Regions from separate parts of the Alteromonas sp. 4NH20-0056 genome, predicted to be linked through region 1. Evidence: predicted binding sites of a transcription regulator. Region 1 holds the regulator's gene; the other holds the start of a gene.
The links. Region 1 encodes ArgR, which controls arginine synthesis, uptake and breakdown. Its sites were predicted from a motif close to ANTGAATANNTATTCANT; they were not measured.
Positions count from the first base shown of each region.

Region 2: the regulator ArgR is predicted to act here: its motif matches at 5,991-6,008, upstream of AC27EZ_RS11180 (citrate synthase).

Region 1 covers NZ_BAAJLS010000011.1:28,342-37,665, forward strand. Annotated here, with positions in the region: gene AC27EZ_RS15810 (hypothetical protein) at 1-645, opposite strand, end outside; gene AC27EZ_RS15815 (type 2 periplasmic-binding domain-containing protein) at 632-1,495, opposite strand; gene AC27EZ_RS15820 (TonB-dependent receptor) at 1,917-5,060, shown strand; gene AC27EZ_RS15825 (type 1 glutamine amidotransferase domain-containing protein) at 5,247-5,930, shown strand; gene argR (transcriptional regulator ArgR) at 6,008-6,472, opposite strand; gene mdh (malate dehydrogenase) at 6,697-7,635, shown strand; gene ppc (phosphoenolpyruvate carboxylase) at 8,048-9,324, opposite strand, start outside.
Region 2 covers NZ_BAAJLS010000005.1:149,314-158,637, reverse strand. Annotated here, with positions in the region: gene sucA (2-oxoglutarate dehydrogenase E1 component) at 1-2,027, opposite strand, end outside; gene AC27EZ_RS11200 (succinate dehydrogenase iron-sulfur subunit) at 2,203-2,913, opposite strand; gene sdhA (succinate dehydrogenase flavoprotein subunit) at 2,928-4,700, opposite strand; gene sdhD (succinate dehydrogenase, hydrophobic membrane anchor protein) at 4,702-5,049, opposite strand; gene sdhC (succinate dehydrogenase, cytochrome b556 subunit) at 5,043-5,417, opposite strand; gene AC27EZ_RS11180 (citrate synthase) at 6,120-7,397, shown strand; gene AC27EZ_RS11175 (sensor histidine kinase) at 7,648-9,324, shown strand, end outside.

The DNA of each region.
Region 1 (9,324 bases):
ACAAAACTTGACCAAAGCGGAATAAAAACACAACGGTTTGTTTTGCAATACTACGACTGTGTCGTTTACACCGTTACTTAAGGTTTTATCCTCAAGATTGATAATCAGTTTTGGCTTTGGTGGCAGTATTTCTTCTAATACGGTATGAGAACGCGTTGGCTTACGTGAATGTACGGCAAATACGGGTAGCACAAGTAATGACGCTATTAATGCTAGTGCACTGAACCCTAGCGTGAAAAAGGGTGAACGCGTAACGAAATTTAGCGAAATAGTTTGCTCTGCATTTTGAAGCGCAATCGAGTATGTGTGTGTTAGTCCATCAAGTGTATCAGGTTTTGCCTTGACGCCTTGAATGTTGGAAACACGAACAGGAAGCCCCAGTTGGCGCAATTCATCATTTATTTCGAACAAGTAACGAACCACAGCGTATTGGTTAACAGGGGTACTTAATGTTTCATTGCCCACGTCTAAAAATGCGCTATCTAAGCTAATCCGACGCTCTACCTTGTCGATGGCACTGTGAATAGTGGCTTGTGCCCCTAAAAACTGCCCAACAAACGCAAGAAATTGGAACGATAAGAAAAGCAGTAACCCGTTTAAGAATATGGCGAGCTTTGACTTCATATGAATGCTAGGAAAGGTCATCAGCACACCCCGATTCTAGAATAATCGTTTTATAATAAGGCCGTGGATGGGACATTGCTATTTCGTGAACGATGCTTTGCATCGCACAATATAGGTCTGTATTCCTCGTTTGCATCTTCAAATACCACTGCATACCACTAACACTGTCCATAAGTGGGGCAATATAGTTTTCGGAGAAGTTTTCACCGTCTTCTTCAGCCCAATATGAAGATATTATATCAACGTCTCCGGCTAGCAATTTGCTTCGCAGTTCTTTATGCGTACTGTAATAAGTAATGTCTACTGTTGCGTCGGTTAACCCTAAGTCTTGAAGTATAGTTTTAGGAATAATGTGGCCTGAACGACTACTCGGGTAGTCAAGCAACCCGATTCGCTTGCCGAGCAGATATTCTTTTTCTAATTTAGGCTTTTCCCGTAGGGCAATAAAGTACGCGCTGTAATTTGGGTGCGACGCAATACTTGTCAGGCCATAGATTTGGTCGGCGCCAAATGCGCTTACGACGTTACTTTTCACCATAGCAAGATCGGCGACACCATGGTTGATATATCGAAACGTATCATAATCGCTCTGGCCGATAATCACCTTTACCTCGCCATACTGGCGCTTAATGATTTTATTATCGCAGAGTCTGTCAATCGCCATCTGCGCCATTGTGGCGTCTGTTACATAAACAGAGAACACGTCGGTGTTTCCCGATAATGCCGTTGCACAGGTTAAATGCTGTCCAGTCTTGGGCGGTAAACTCTCAAATTCAACGGCGTGAAAAAAATAGCTCGCCACGCCGCTTGCTAGCGCCGCTAGAGTGAATAATAGCCACCTTCCGGTGGCGATAATTCTGAATCTCGTCAAAAAAACGACCAAATGAATTAATGATTTGTGGGGTGATTTCATCAGTTAATGTTATTTATTGCAATAGGTAAGTTTATTTTAAAGTGCTAAGTGGCTGTTTATTTTGTATTTTTTATAAATCAGTTTGATTTTTATTAAACGCTGTTTATTAGTTGCACGTGTGTCAAGAATAGGCTGGTCTAATAAGTACCGGTAGCCGACAATAATAACAAGTAAATTAACTTGACCAGTTGGTCAAGTTTTTTATTCAAAATTGGCTACTACGTAAACATTAGCTACAATGAAATTTCTCATACTGTAATAAAAATGACATAAAGCTCATTGACAATTCGTGCAGTCATGAAATGAAGTATCAGAGGTTGTGTTAGAAACATATTTCTTCCACGCCGAAAGAATTCTAAACAATAAGGGAAACACACACATGAACACATCAGCAAAGTTCAGCCGCATCGCTGCTGCTGTCGCGCTGTCAATAGGTCTGTCTACCACAGCAATGGCGCAAGAAACGTCATCTGCAATGGAAGGTCGTATTCTTACACCTACTGGCACACCTGCTGCGGGCACTTCAGTTACTGTAATTCACGAACCGACAGGTACGGCACGTGAAGTTGTTGTTGGAGCAAACGGTACGTTCAACTTACGTGGTCTTCGCGTTGGTGGTCCATACCGCATCGTTGTAGATTCAGACCAGTTCCAAGATACAACAGTAAATGACGTATTTATCAACCTTGGTGAAGCATACGGCGTTAACCTTACTCTTGAAGATGCAAGCGATATCGAAGTTATTTCGGTTAGCGGAAGCTCGTTGTCTTCAACAGCATTCGGTGCAACTGGCCCTCAAACTGTTTTCAACCTTGAAGCACTAGAAAATACACCAGCTATCAACCGTAGCATCGGTGACATCGTGCGTGTTGACCCTCGAGTATTCGTTGATGAAAGCTTCAACGACTCAATCAGCTGTGGTGGCGCAAGCCCACGTAACAACAGCTTGACCCTAGATGGTATTCGTATGAATGACAACTTCGGTCTAAATAGCAACGGCTTCCCTACAGAGCGTATGCCTTTCTCTTATGACGCTATTCAACAGGTTGCAGTAGAACTTGCACCATTTGACGTTGAATACGGTGGCTTTACTGCGTGTAACATCAACGCGGTAACCAAGTCTGGTACTAACGAAATTCACGGTGGCGTATTCTTCGATTACACGAGCGATTCATACCGTGGCGACGAGACTGTTAGCCAAGAGCGTGATAACGGTGACTACACTGAAAAGCGTTATGGCTTCAATGTTGGTCTTCCACTAATTAAAGATTCACTTTTCCTTTTCGCGGCATACGAGAAGTTAGAAGGTGTTCAGCTTTATGATTACAACGCACTAGGCAACCGTGTAACGCAAGGCGAAATCGACCAGATTTCTGAAGTAGCACAACGCGTATACGGTTATGACGTTGGTGGTACGCCAGGTTCTGCACCAGTTGAAGATGAAAAGCTTCTTGTTAAATTGGATTGGAACATCAACGCTGATCACCGTGCATCACTTGTTTATAACTGGAACGATGGTTTCAGCGTAAGCCAGTCTGACGGCGGTTCTTCGCGTCTTTCTCTTAGCAACCACTTCTACGAGCGTGGCGCTGAGCTAACAACAGTTGTTGGTTCATTATACTCAAACTGGTCTGACGATTTCACAACTGAACTTCGCATCGGTCACACTGACCTAGATAACCGTCAGCAATCTCTTGACGCTGATTCTGGTTTTGCTGAAGCACAAATTCGTACTGATAGCGGCGGCACGGTATACATTGGTCCAGATGATTCACGCCAATCAAACGACCTAAACTACGAAGTGTTCAACTTTAAACTTGCTGGTACTTATTTCTTGGGTGACCACGAAATTACAGCTGGTGTTGAATATGAAGAAACTGACGTATTTAACTTGTTCATGCAGCACACTGTGGGCGAATACCGCTTCAACAGCATTTCTGATTTCGAGCAAGGCCTAGTAAACCGTATTTACTACAACAACTCAGCCGGTACTAATAACCCAGCTGACGCAGGTGCTTCATTTGCATTTGACGTAACTACATTCTACGTTCAGGACGAATTCTACTTAACTGACGACCTTAAGATCATGGCGGGCTTACGTTATGACACTTACGGTTCTGACGACAGACCAACGCTAAACCAAAACTTTACTGATCGTTATGGTTTTGCTAACACTGCTAACGTAGACGGTATTGACCTTCTTCAGCCGCGTTTCGGTTTCACATACACTATCAACGAAGACTTAGAACTTCGTGGTGGCTTGGGTCTATACTCAGGCGGTAACCCGAACGTTTGGATTTCAAACGCATACTCTAACGACGGTGTAACAAACATCGGTGTGCGCGAATTCAACATTCCAGGCTTCACAGCAGGTACTACGTCATTGTTCGACCTAGCACTTACTGGCGAAGGCAACCCTATCTACAACGTACCTCAAGCATTGTTTGACGAAGTTGCGGGTACAAGCCTAACTGATGGCGATGGAAACACTAACGCAACGGCACCTGACTTTGAAATTCCGTCAGAGTGGAAGTATGCGTTCGGTGCAACTTATATTGCCCCAGGTGAGTATGTTATTAACGCTGACGTGATCTATACAGATCGCCAAGATTCTGCAATCGTTCGTGATGCGAACATTGTAGATAACGGTGCAACATTGTTTGACGGCCGTACGGCTTATGACATTCTTAACCCACGTCGCGAAACGTCTGACTTCATCCTAGGTAATGTTACTCAAGGTGATGGTAGCTCGGTTGTATTCTCTGTTGGTGTGAGTAAAGATTGGGATAATGGCTTTGATGCTGCGCTATCTTATGCTTATGTTGATGCAGAAGATGCTAACCCAATGACAAGTGCGGTAGCGTTCTCTAACTACGCGAACTTCGCGACTAGCGATCCTAACAACCCAACACCTGCTACATCTGACTATGCTGTTGGCAACCGTTTTAACTTCTCACTAGGTTACACTGCTGAGTTCTTTGACGGCTACCAAACACGTTTCAACTTGTTTGCAACAGCTAACGAAGGTAAGCCTTACTCGTATGTATTCAGCACAGACCGTGACTTAGCTGACCCGTTCCCATGGGATGGTATCGACGGTCGTCAACTTGTTTACATTCCTGAAGTAAACGATCCAAACGTTGTTTTCGCTGACGAGTCAACTGAAACTGCATTTAACCGTTGGGTAGATGCAAACGGTTTTGAGCGTGGCGAAATCCTTGCGCGTAACAGCGAAAGTGCTGATTGGTGGTTTAAAGCTGACGTACGTATCTCTCAAGAGCTACCAGGCTTCTACGAAGGTCATAGCGCTAGCGCGTTCTTTGTAATCGAGAACTTAACTAACTTAATCAACGACCAATGGGGTGACTTCCGTCAAGGCTCATTCGGTGGTGATGAAGTTATTACTGCAAGCGTAAATGACGCAGGTCAGTTCGTTTACAGTGACTTCTCTCGACCTGAGCAGAGCTTAGTACGCGGTCCTTCATTATGGGAAATCCGTGTAGGTATTAACTACCGCTTCTAAGCGTAGTTAGCTACACGAAACATAGCGTAATATAATAAATGCCACTTCCCGAAAGGGAGGTGGCATTTTTTTTGACCTTTATTAAATTACGTCCCCGTTTTTATTTAACTTCATGACTTTCTGATCTTATTCCCTGTTTCACACGAACCCATTAACACTACTAGCAATAAATCCAAGGAGGATAAAATGTCTAAGCGTATGTTAATGGTAATGACATCACACGAGATTATGGGCAACACGGGAAACAAAACAGGTATGTGGCTAGAAGAGTTTGCTGCACCGTATTACGCGTTCAAAGATGCAGGTTATACAATAACACTAGCATCGACGATGGGCGGCCAAGTACCTATTGACCCCAACAGCCTCACTGATGACGCGATGACCGAAGACGCGAAGCGTTACAGTAAGGACGAAGTTGCACGCAGTGCTGTCTCATCGACTATTCCGCTTGAAGACGTCCGCGAAGAAGAATTTGACGCAGTGTTCTATCCCGGAGGCCATGGCCCGCTGTGGGACTTGTCAGACAATGCGCATTCTATTGCACTGATTGAGGCAATGATTGCGGCCAACAAACCTGTTGGTGCGGTATGTCACGCGCCCATTGTGCTTAAAGACGTAAAGCTACCAAATGGCGAACATCTGGTGAAAGGAAAGTCGGTAACGGGGTTTTCTAACAGCGAAGAAGCAGCAATGGAACTTACGAAAGTTGTGCCATATCTTGTCGAAGATGAATTGGTAAAAAAGGGCGGAAATTATGAAAGCGCCGACGACTTCGCGGTAAAAGTATGTAGCGATGGGTTATTAGTGACGGGACAAAACCCACCATCGTCAAAACCTGCCGCTGATGCACTTATTAAATTGCTAGCGTAAACCTGGTGTTTAATGACAAAAAAGCCGCATTCAATGCGGCTTTTTTTATTTGTATGACAAGTCCTAAATAGCGTTGATTAAACGTTTTCGAACAGGTCTTCAACACGCTGTCGTAGTTCTTCGATATTTGATACATCAGCAGGGGCAATAAATATTGTGTCATCGCCTGCTATTGTACCTAATACGCCGTCTTTCTTACTCAGTGAATCGAGTAAACGAGCAATCAGCTGAGCAGCACCGGGGCTTGTTCTTATGATTACCATCACATTATTGTGAACAATGTCGAGAACCAACTGCTTAAGAGGGCTCTTCGCGGTGGGCATGCCTAGCTCTGGTGGCAAACAATACACCATGTCGCCCCGCGCGTTTCGCGTGCGCACTGCGCCGAACTTACTTAGCATTCGTGATATTTTAGACTGGCTAATGTTGTCAAAACCTTGCGTTTTTAGCGCTTCAACAATTTCGCCTTGTGAACCATAGCTTTCTGCTTTGAGTATTTCTTTAAAAGCTTTAATGAGTTGTTCTTGTTTTACGTTTGCCATTAGCGCTCTTTTTCTATTGTTAGGGTATAATAGTAAGCAGTGTAAATGCTGTCTTTTAGAAGACTTTACGCATTTTGCTTGCATAAACATTCATTATAATGAATATCGTGTAAAAATCATCATAAATAACGTCAATAAGACTATCCGGTGATTGAGTTTTCCCACGCGTTGCATTAGTGTGACGTTCCGTTTAAATACGTGAGTAATCCCATAGGAGAAATGGTATGAAAGTAGCCGTGTTAGGTGCTGCAGGTGGTATTGGTCAAGCGCTGTCTTTGTTGTTGAAAACACAATTGCCAGCAGGTTCAGAATTAGCGCTTTATGATGTAGCGCCAGTTGTTCCAGGTGTTGCTGTTGATTTGAGCCACATCCCCACTGCGGTAAAAGTAACCGGTCACGGTAAAGATGACCTTGCTGATGCATTAACAGGATGTGACGTTGTTCTTATTCCTGCTGGTGTACCGCGTAAGCCAGGTATGGATCGTTCAGATCTATTCAACATCAACGCAGGTATTGTTAAAAACCTAATCGAAGGTGTTGCTGACAATTGCCCTGATGCGTGTGTTGGAATCATCACCAACCCAGTTAATACTACTGTTGCTATCGCTGCAGAAACGCTAAAAGCAAAAGGCGTTTACAATAAAAACAAACTTTTCGGTGTGACAACGCTTGACGTAATCCGCGCTGAAACCTTTGTTGCCGAACTTAAGGGTGTAGATGTATCTTCTGTGCACGTACCGGTAATCGGTGGTCACTCTGGTACGACTATTCTTCCTCTTCTTTCACAAGTTGAAGGTGTTGAGTTTACTGACGAAGAAGTCGCAAGCCTGACTACTCGTATCCAAAACGCGGGTACTGAAGTTGTTGAAGCGAAAGCTGGCGGCGGCTCTGCAACTCTTTCTATGGGTCAAGCAGCTGCACGTTTCTGTCTATCTTTAGTTGCAGCAATGCAAGGCGAGAACGTGGTTGAGTACACTTACGTACAAACTGACGACAGCGACGACGCTGCATTCTTCGCACACCCAGTTCGCCTTGGCGCAAACGGTGTTGAAGAAATCTTGCCATACGGTGAGCTAAGCGCATTTGAAGAAAAAGCGAAAAACGACATGCTTGAAGGCCTACGTGGCGACATCAAGCTAGGTGTTGATTTCGTAAACGGCTAATTAGGCTGTTGGCGGGTGCATTGCACCCGCTGAATAAAGGCTGGATACGTAAGGCCATTACAGACACGCCGAGACTCCATCTATGGAGACTTGGCTGCAGCATCACTGCCGCAGACAGTCTGTACGACCTTACGTATCCAGCCTTTTTTTTGTTACATCCATATACGCTTTGCCACGGCACCCTTGTGCGCTAGTGAAAGAGAGAACGCCTGTTACTATAGGCTTAACAATATAGTGAGTAATACTAGATGGTAACTGTCCCTAGAGAGTGGATTAACAGCGTTGCGAACAAAACAGTCGGTTAAAAGCGTGCCACTTTAATAGGCAGATGGCCTAATAGAGCGGTTGCGAAAATGGGGTATAAAAAAACCCGCGTTGAACGCGGGTCTTTGTTTACACTAACAATGGTTTATTAGCCCGTGTTACGCATACCGGTTGCAATACCCGTGATGGTTACCATCATAGCACGCTCTAAGCTTGTGTTCTGTGCATCGTCACCGGCTTTACGGATACGGTCAAGAAGTTCAATCTGAAGATAGTGAAGGGGCTGCAGGTACGCTGCGCGTATCTCCATCGACTCTCTACCTTGCGGGTCGTTCTTCATAATGTCGTCGTCACCAGTAATAGCAAGTAGCGATGAAATACTTTCTTTAAGCTCGCTACGAAGTGCTTCACCGAAGTGTTTAAGCTCTTTAGGTACAAGGCGCTCGTCGTAGGCTTCACTGATGCGCGGGTCAGCCTTGTGAAACACCATGTCTAGCATTGATAGACGAGAGCGGTAGAACGGCCATTCACTGAACATTTCGTTAACTACTTTTTCGTTTTCCGGCGTTTTCACGCTGTCTATCGCGCGCATTACTCCTAACCAACTTGGCAGTACTAGGCGCGTTTGTGCCCATGCGAAAATCCATGGAATCGCACGTAAACTTTCAATACCACCTTGTGGTTTACGCTTCGCAGGACGGCTACCTAGTGGCAGTTTGCCCAATTCTTGCTCTGGCGTAGCAACGCGGAAATAAGGTACAAACTCTTCATCGTGGCGCACGGTAGCACGATAGTTATCGCGTCCTTGGCCCGCCATAGTGGTGATAAGTTCTCGCCACTCTTGTTTTGGTGCTGGCGGTGGGAACAACATGGCTTCAATAATAGCACTGGCATAAATACCCAAACTGCGTTTCGCTAATTTCGGCATACCGAACTTATAGCGAATAGTTTCACCTTGTTCTGTGACACGGAACCCACCTTCTAACGAACCAGGAGGCTGTGAGTAGATAGCTGCGTGTGCAGGTAAGCCACCACGACCGATTGTACCGCCCCGGCCGTGGAAAAGGGTTAGCGATACATCGTATTCTTCTGCGATCGCAACCAATGCCTCTTGCGATTGGTATTGTGCCCAGCCAGCTGCTAGTGCGCCTGCATCTTTCGCAGAGTCAGAATAGCCAATCATGACGAATTGACGGCCTTTCACATAACCACGATACCAGTCGATAGAGAGTAACTTACGCATTACGTCTGGTGAGTTATTTAAATCGTCTAGCGTTTCAAAAAGCGGTGCTACTGGCATAGGCCAATCAACACCACTTTCTTTCAATAATAACTGAACGGCCAATACATCAGATGGCTCACTTGCCATTGAGATAATATAAATGCCAAAGCCATGTTTACTGTGTTTGGCAACTACCTTACACG
Region 2 (9,324 bases), on a different contig from region 1:
CCGTACTCAAATGCCATTACCGCTTCTTCAGAAAGCACTGAGTCGTATATCTCTATTTCACCTTGGCCTTCACGAATATGCTGAAGTGGCATGTAAGTAGACGCATCTTTCTGGTTATGCAGTACAGCATGACGATGGAAGAAGGTACCGCGTCCCGAGTCTTGCCCAGTAATACGGATATCTTCGCCTGCATCAACGATAGTGGCATAGGCCAAGTTTTCAGCCATACCCCAATCAAGCTTCTTCTCGCCAGCTACCATCGCCTTTCTGTCTTGATAAAGCTTGTTAACGCGAGACTGAAGTTTATGCTCTTCAGGGTAAGACGTAATTGATTCGCCTAACGCTTTTAATTTTTCTACGCTGAGCGAGCCATCGTATGGCGTATCCCAGTCGTGGCCAAGGTACGGTGACCAATCGACACTGTGTTCTGTCATTGGACGCCACTCTTCTACCACGCACGCACCGTGATCTAGCGCAGAGCGATACTCTTCTAAGAACCGGTCTGCATCGCGCTGCTCAATAACACCTTCAGCAATAAGTTGGTCGGCGTAAATAACGCGAGGTACCGGGTGCTTCTTAATCTTTTGGTACATCAATGGCTGCGTCGCATTTGGCTCATCAGCTTCATTGTGTCCATGACGTCGGTAACATACTAAGTCGATAACGACGTCACGCTTAAATTTATTTCTATACTCTAATGCAAGTTCAGTAACGAACGCTACTGCTTCAGGATCGTCAGAATTCACATGCAGGATAGGCGCCTGAACCATCTTTGCGATATCAGTACAATACTGGGTTGAACGCGTATCTTCTGTCTTCGATGTCGTAAAACCAACTTGGTTGTTTACGACGATACGAACCGTACCACCAACAGCAAAGCCACGGGTTTGAGACATATTAAACGTCTCTTGCACTACACCCTGCCCCGCAATTGCAGAATCACCGTGAATAGTGATAGGTAAAACGGTATTTGTATCATCGTTGCGACGAGCAAGACGCGCTCTTACCGAGCCCATCACCACTGGATTAACGATTTCTAAATGCGATGGGTTGAATGCCAACGCTAAGTGAACGTTGCCACCTGGAGTAGCAAAATCAGAAGAAAAACCAGCGTGGTATTTCACGTCACCGGCACCTAGCGAATCATCATGCTTGCCTGAAAACTCATCAAACAATACAGAAGGGTTCTTACCAAGTACATTAACGAGCACATTTAGGCGGCCTCGGTGGGCCATACCAATAACAACTTCTTTCGTACCCGCAGCGCCCGCTTTGGTTATTAACCCTTTAAGCATAGGTACAAGGGCATCACCACCCTCAAGTGAGAAGCGCTTGGCACCTGGGAACTTAGCACCGAGGTATTTTTCCATACCGTCAGCGGCTGTTAGCCCTTTAAGAATGCCAAGCTTTTCATCTTTTGAAATTTCTGGCTTAGCTTGCACCGATTCAATTTTTTGTTGCAACCAGCGCTTTTGGTCAGTATCGGTGATGTGCATATACTCAGCACCAATCGACCCACAATACGTTCTGTTAAGGGACGTAAATAATTCGCCCAACGACATAGAATCTTTACCAATAGCGAAAGAACCAACGTTAAACACGCTGTCAAAATCGGATTCGGAAAGATTATGGTGAGAAAGCTCTAAATCGCGTACACGTGGTTGCTGCCACAAACCCAGCGGGTCGAGATTAGCATGTTGATGACCACGGAATCGAAACGCATTGATAAGCTGAAGTACCTTCACTTGCCTATCGTCTGAAACGCTTTCGCTATTTGCAGGTGCACTTGACATGCGGGCTGTAGGCCCTAACGCAGCAAGTTGTCTGAATTGATTTTTAATTGCAGTATGGTTCGACTCTAGTTCGACACCATCAACCTTAGGAAGATTATCAAAGATTTGACGCCAAGTATCGGACACGCTTTGCGGATCATCCAAATACGCTTCGTACAACTCTTCAACATAGGCAGCGTTGGCACCTGCCATGTGCGAGGAATCCCACCACGCTTTCATCACGCTTTCTTGCATTTAATTTGCCTTGCTACGTTTTAAAAAAATCTATTAACAATCAGATTGTATTATAAGGTTATTCTCGACATAACCAAGTGTTATAACAGCGATTACATAAAAAAATAGCCATCCCTATTGGATGGCTATTTAGAGCATCGCAATCTGTAACTTCAGAAGTTATCAGACTATAGTACTAAACAGCCCGTTGTAAAAGCATAGACTTGATTTGTCCAATTGCCTTTGTCGGGTTCAAACCTTTAGGGCAGACACTTACGCAGTTCATGATACCGTGGCAACGGAATACGCTGAATGCATCATCTAGTTCACCTAAACGTTCATCAGTCGCAGTATCACGACTGTCAATTAGGAAGCGATATGCATGTAGCAATCCAGCTGGGCCGATGAACTTGTCAGGATTCCACCAAAATGATGGGCATGACGTTGAACAACATGCACACAGAATACATTCATATAAACCGTCTAGCTTTGCGCGCTCTTCAGGAGACTGAAGATGCTCTCGCGCTGGCGGCTGCTTACCGTCATTAATTAAGAACGGCTTAATTTTTTCGTATTGCGTGTAGAACTGGGTCATGTCTACTACAAGGTCACGCACTACCGGCAGACCAGGAAGTGGACGAACAACAACCTTCCCTTTACCAAGCGCAGACAACGGTGTAATACAGGCTAGCCCGTTCTTACCGTTCATGTTTACGCCATCTGAACCACAAACCCCTTCGCGGCATGAACGACGGAACGACAACGTTGGGTCTTGTTCTTTAAGAGCAAGCAACGCATCGAGAACCATCATATCCTGACCTTCCTCTACTTCTAGAGTGTAGTCTTGCATGCGTGGTTTTGCATCAACATCTGGGTTATATCGGTATATCGAAAATTCTAATTGCATGATCGAAGCCTCTCTTAATATGAACGCGCTTTAGGAGGGAATGCCTCTCTAAGCTTCGGCGACATATTTACATCACGTTTAAGCATTTTTTCAGTTTTTGGATCGTAGACACTGTGGCATAACCAATTGTCATCATCACGATCTGGGAAGTCGAAGCGGCTATGTGCACCACGGCTCTCCGTTCTGAAATTCGCTGCTACTGCTGTGCTGTACGCGGTTTCCATTAGGTTATCAAGTTCTAAACATTCAATACGTTGAGTGTTGAAGTCAGAGCTCTTGTCATCAAGGCGGGCGCTCTGTAAGCGCTCTCGGATTTCACCGAGTTGCTTAAGACCTTCAGCCATTGCTTCACCTTCACGGAATACTGAGAAGTTGAGCTGCATGCATTCTTGCATGTCTTTTTTGATTTGGACAGGGTCTTCGCCCTTTCCTTTTTCTGAGTTTTCCCACCGGTTGAAGCGAGACATTGCCACTTCAAGGTCAGATTCAGAAGCATCACGTGTAGGCGCCATATCAGCAAGTGTTTTGCCAAGATGCAGGCCTGTTGCGCGACCGAATACAACTAAATCAAGTAATGAGTTACCGCCTAAGCGGTTTGCGCCGTGTACTGATACACATGCAATCTCACCACAAGCAAATAGCCCATTTACTACTTGGTCTTTGCCGTTTTCATCAACCGTCAAACACTGCCCGTCAACATTCGTTGGAATCCCACCCATCATGTAGTGGCAGGTTGGGATAACCGGAATAGGTTCTTTTACTGGGTCAACGTGAGCGAAGGTACGAGACAATTCAAGGATCCCTGGTAGGCGTGACTCAAGAACGTCTTTTCCTAGGTGATCAAGCTTAAGCTTTATGTGTGGTCCCCACGGACCATCGCAACCACGGCCTTCGCGGATCTCTGTCATCATTGAACGAGCAACAACGTCACGACCTGCTAAATCTTTAGCATTTGGCGCGTAGCGCTCCATGAAGCGTTCACCGTCTTTATTAAGAAGGTAACCACCCTCACCACGACAACCTTCTGTTACAAGCGTACCTGCACCAGCAATACCTGTTGGGTGGAATTGCCACATTTCCATATCTTGAACTGCAACGCCTGCGCGAAGTGCCATACCGACACCGTCACCGGTATTGATGTGCGCGTTGGTGGTAGAAGCAAATATACGACCTGCGCCACCAGTAGCCAGCACAACTGCGCGTGACTTAAAGTACACGACTTCACCAGACTCAATATCAATCGCCGTACAACCAACTACGTCGCCGTCTTGGTTCTTCACTAGATCTAGTGCATACCATTCTGAAAAGACTTTTGTTTTATTTTTTACATTTTGCTGATAAAGCAAATGTAGAAGCGCGTGACCAGTTCTGTCTGCCGCTGCTGCAGTACGTGCTGCTTGTTCGCCGCCGAAGTTTCTAGACTGACCACCGAATGGACGCTGATATACCTTGCCGTTTTCGAAACGCGAAAACGGTAGGCCCATGTTTTCCATTTCAATAATGGCTTCAGGACCTTCTTTACACATATATTCAATGGCGTCTTGGTCGCCAATGTAATCTGACCCCTTAACGGTGTCATACATATGCCATTCCCAGTTGTCCTCGTGTGAATTACCAAGTGCTACGGTAATACCACCCTGTGCTGACACAGTGTGTGAACGGGTAGGAAATACTTTGGATAACAGTGCACATGATTTACCAGATTGTGAAATCTGTAGAGCGGCACGCATACCTGCGCCGCCAGCGCCAATTACTACTGCATCAAACTCGTGAACGGGTAAACTCATTTTACACTCCCCACAATACAAATAGACCAACAGCGACGTAGCCAAACGCGATAATGTTTAGTACGTATTGCAGTGTTGCACGAAGACCCGTTGATTTTATATAGTCCGTTAGTACTTGCCATAGGCCGATACGAACGTGGATCATGATTGCAACAAGTGCTGCTAGTGTGAAAACTTTCATAGCTAAGCCAGAAAATAATCCTCGCCATTCAATAAACGTAAGATTATCAGTGGTTATAAAGAACCACGCCATGAAAACCGAGTACGCGAAAATGATTGCTGCTGTAGCGCGAAGTGATACATAGTCTTGTACACCGTCGCGTCTAATGCTTGCTTGGTTGGTTACCATAATGCAACTCCCAATACTACGGTCAGTACGATCCAAAGTGCGATAATTGCTTTTGCACTTAAGTTACCTGACTCTAATTCTTCCCAGTGACCTAAGTCCATAACAACATGTCTTAGGCCGCCTAGAATATGATATGTCAGCGCTGAAGCTGTGCCAATTGCGACAAATTTCCCAAGGAAACCGTTCATGATGCTTTGTACGTCTGCGAACCCTTCTGGCGATGAGATAGAAACTGCCCATGCCCCAATAACGAAAAGTAACGCAAAAAACATCGCAACACCGGTTACACGATGGAGAATTGACGAAATAGCAGAGGGCGGAAATTTAATAGTATTGAGTTCTAAATTTACTGGTCTTTGCTTTTTCACAATGTATGCCTGTTTAATCCGTAGGGATAATGAATCACCCGCATTTATTATGTCCTGAGCGAGTTAATTCGTTTATTACCTGTTAATTGCCTCATCCATTGAGTTGTTAACAATTTGTGAATTATTCTTTAATGCCGTTAACAGAATAATTATTCCGTTTTTTAAGCACCGCCGAGTATATCTAGCACATTATATAATTACAATTTTTTGTGCTGTTGTAAGACTTTAGTCTGTCTTTACGTTTAATTCATAACGTTCAGACAAAAAATGAGATCAAAAATGAACTCAAATGCCCTTTGTGACAGTATTTATCAACACGAAAAGTGTAGCAGCACTCGTAGTTTATGACTACGGCTTTGCTAGATAAGTTACGTGCTTTTAATTTTATACGTATAAACTTTATGCAGCTTTATCACAATTTATGTCGTTGGCTGCTAATATTAATGTAAATTGACAGTTTACCTTTTACGAAAACACAATGATAATTGCTAGGTATTGGGATTATCCCCTTAATCTAGCGTACGTTTTTTACACATCAACAACGTTTATCACGTAAGATAATTTAGAATATTTATTGCACATATATGCAATTAAATTGACTTTTATGTGTGAAATAAAGTAAAACTACGCCACTTTTCCCAACGAAGCGGACATTTTCGTTCGTTTTCGCTGCAGACAGAACCATTCTGAGGAGAGCACTATATGGCAGATCAGAAAGCCATTCTTAAGGCCGGCGGTAAGGAAATTGAGCTTCCTATATTGTCTGGCACAGAAGGACAGGACGTAATTGACGTTCGCACGCTTGGACAGCACGGTTATTTCACCTATGACCCAGGTTTTATGGCGACTGGATCTTGCGAATCAGCAATCACTTATATCGATGGAGCAGCCGGTGTGCTTTTGCATCGCGGGTTCCCTATCGAAGAGCTTGCGCGTGATGCTGACTACCTTGAAGTGTGTCACATGCTTTTACACGGACACGCGCCGTCTAAAGCTGAATATGAAGAATTTAAAGCAACGATAACGCGCCACACTATGGTCCACGAACAAATTAATATGTTCTTCCATGGTTTCCGTAACGATGCGCACCCAATGGCGATGCTTTGCGGCACGGTGGGTGCAATGTCATCGTTCTATCACAGTGATTTAGACGTTTCTAACGAAGAACAACGTGTTCGAAGTGCACATCGTCTTATCGCAAAAATGCCTACGCTTGTTGCGATGTGTTACAAATATAACATCGGCCAACCGTTCGTGTATCCACGTAACGATTTAAGCTACGCTGCTAACTTCTTAAATATGATGTTCTCAGTCCCTGCTGAAGAATATCAAATTAGCCCAGCCGTTGAACGCGCTATGGACCGTATCTTTACGCTTCACGCAGACCACGAGCAAAATGCTTCAACATCAACGGTTCGTTTAGCTGGCTCTTCAGGTGCTAACCCTTACGCGTGTATCGCTGCTGGTGTTGCATCACTTTGGGGTCCTGCTCACGGCGGTGCTAACGAAGCGTGTTTAAACATGCTTGAAGAAATTGGTACTGTTGACCGCATTCCTGAGTTTATTGCGCGCGCTAAAGACAAGGCTGATCCGTTCCGCCTAATGGGCTTTGGTCACCGTGTTTATAAGAATCACGACCCTCGCGCAACCGTAATGCGTGAAAGCTGTCATGAAGTATTAAGTGAACTTAATGTAAAAGATCCATTGCTAGAAGTGGCGATGGAGCTAGAAAAAATTGCATTAAGCGACCCATACTTTGCTGAGAAGAAATTGTTCCCTAACGTTGATTTCTACTCAGGTATCGTCCTTAAAGCTATCGGTATTCCGACAAACATGTTCACGTGTATCTTTGCACTGTCTCGCACAGTAGGTTGGATATCACATTGGCATGAAATGATGAGTGATCCTAAGCAAAAAATTGGGCGCCCTCGTCAGCTTTATACCGGAAGCAGCCAAAGAAAGTATACCCCAATAAAGTAAATATACCTTTTATTGAAGGTACAAGAACGTACATTCTGCCTTGGCATTATGTACGTTTTTTTTTGATTAAAATTTATTTATGGAACTACTGATCACCTCATAATAGCGTCATTAATACTAATTACTTACACGTATTTCAAAGCGCTTCTTTGTTTAACAGGCTATACTTTTAGTTATTACCAGCATGGAGTGCTTTTGTCTTACTCGTAAGAACCTCAAAACGTGTTTGATAAGGTGGGAATAAAAGATAATGCCGCTAAGCGTAGATACTAAACAAGCGTTCTACCATTCAGTCCAGCCTGACGATATTTGTAACCTATTAATAATCGACGGTGATGCGCATTCAGCGATGTCGCTATCGGTTCGTATGGGAAACATTGAAAATACTGTCCCTCACGTTTTCATCACTACCGTAGACACCATATCAAAAGCGACAGAAGCTATAAGCAATATGGGTAAGCGTGGAATGATTTTGCTCGATGCGTCTGCCTATTCGCCACCCTCACTAATCGCATTGTTTGATAGCATTGAATCAAGCAAAGCGCACTGTGCTACTCGTTTTATTCTTATTAATAATGACGTGGAAGGTTCGGCCGTTGAATTGAAACCTCATAGCACCCCTCCGCTTAACGAACTAGTCGACGAATACTGGGTAATGCGTACGCTTTCTCAAGAAATGTTAAATACCCTAGTATTAGGTAACTTACAGAAATTGAAGGTCAAGAATACGGGTGAACAGCATCCGACGGCGCCCAGTTCTGATTATATTTCCACGCTTGAGCGCCGACTTGTGAGAGAAAAGAATTTACGCCTTAGTGCACAAACGCAACTGAATGACTATGCGAGAAAGTCTTATATTGCGAGTACCGATTTAAGGCAAACGGTTGAGAAGTTGCATGATAAGCAACAAGAAATAGAGTTTTTTCTTCAATCTGCAAAACAGCTTAAAAGTGGAAAAGGCGGCCTAGAGTTAGTCAATAGTTTCTTAAGTATCTGTGTTGAGTTTATTTCTGCAGAGGGCGGTGCATGTTTTTTTACCCACTCGGGAAGCCTTGGCCAACATGGATTAATGTTCAAGCGTAATACCGCATTCAACTTCAAAGCTATCGTAGAAGAGTACCTGCCATCCTACACTACACATATTTTAGATTCATGGTCAGTCCAAGAAGTATCAGCGCACTTCAACGGAGTGACCACCTGGTTTATTGCAACCAACTTTCGGCACACAGACAACTCTATCGGCTGGCTTTGTTTTGTTGTCAAAACACCACAGATTAGTGAGCAGAAGCTCTATATTCTTGACTCGTACTTAGACCAACTTCGCTTAAGTATCGCTCAACATCAGGAAATAGCGATTCAGGCAAAAAAACTTGAAAATGGTAAATTGGAAGCAGAGTTAGCTGACACCAAAAAACAACTACTCATCGCCGATAGGATGTCATCACTGGGCTTTTTATCCAGCGGTGTCGCGCATGAAATTAATAATCCCTTGGCGTTTCTTGTAGGAAACAACCGGTACTTGAAAAAGACGATTATGTCCGGCATTGAACAATTACAAGCAATTCGCGAAGCCTCCTCGCTGGAAGAAACGCTAGACAGCATAGGCAGCTTAGATTTACTGAGAATTCAACATGAATTACTTGAAGTTTTCGACGATAACGAACACGGTCTTACAAGACTTAGCGCCATAAGTAAAAACTTACGACAATTTATACGAACGAATGATGAAGGGTTTACGGCGTTAGATGTAATACAGTGCGTACAACGGTCTGTGAAAATTGCGTCAATGTCCAAGAAAACCATGGTATCCGTTTCTAACGAACTGCGTGCCGATAAGGCAATAGTTTATGGCAACGAAGGAGAGATTGAACAGGTTTTACTCAACATCATCATTAATGCTATTCAATCCATCGCGAAAGATGGCGAA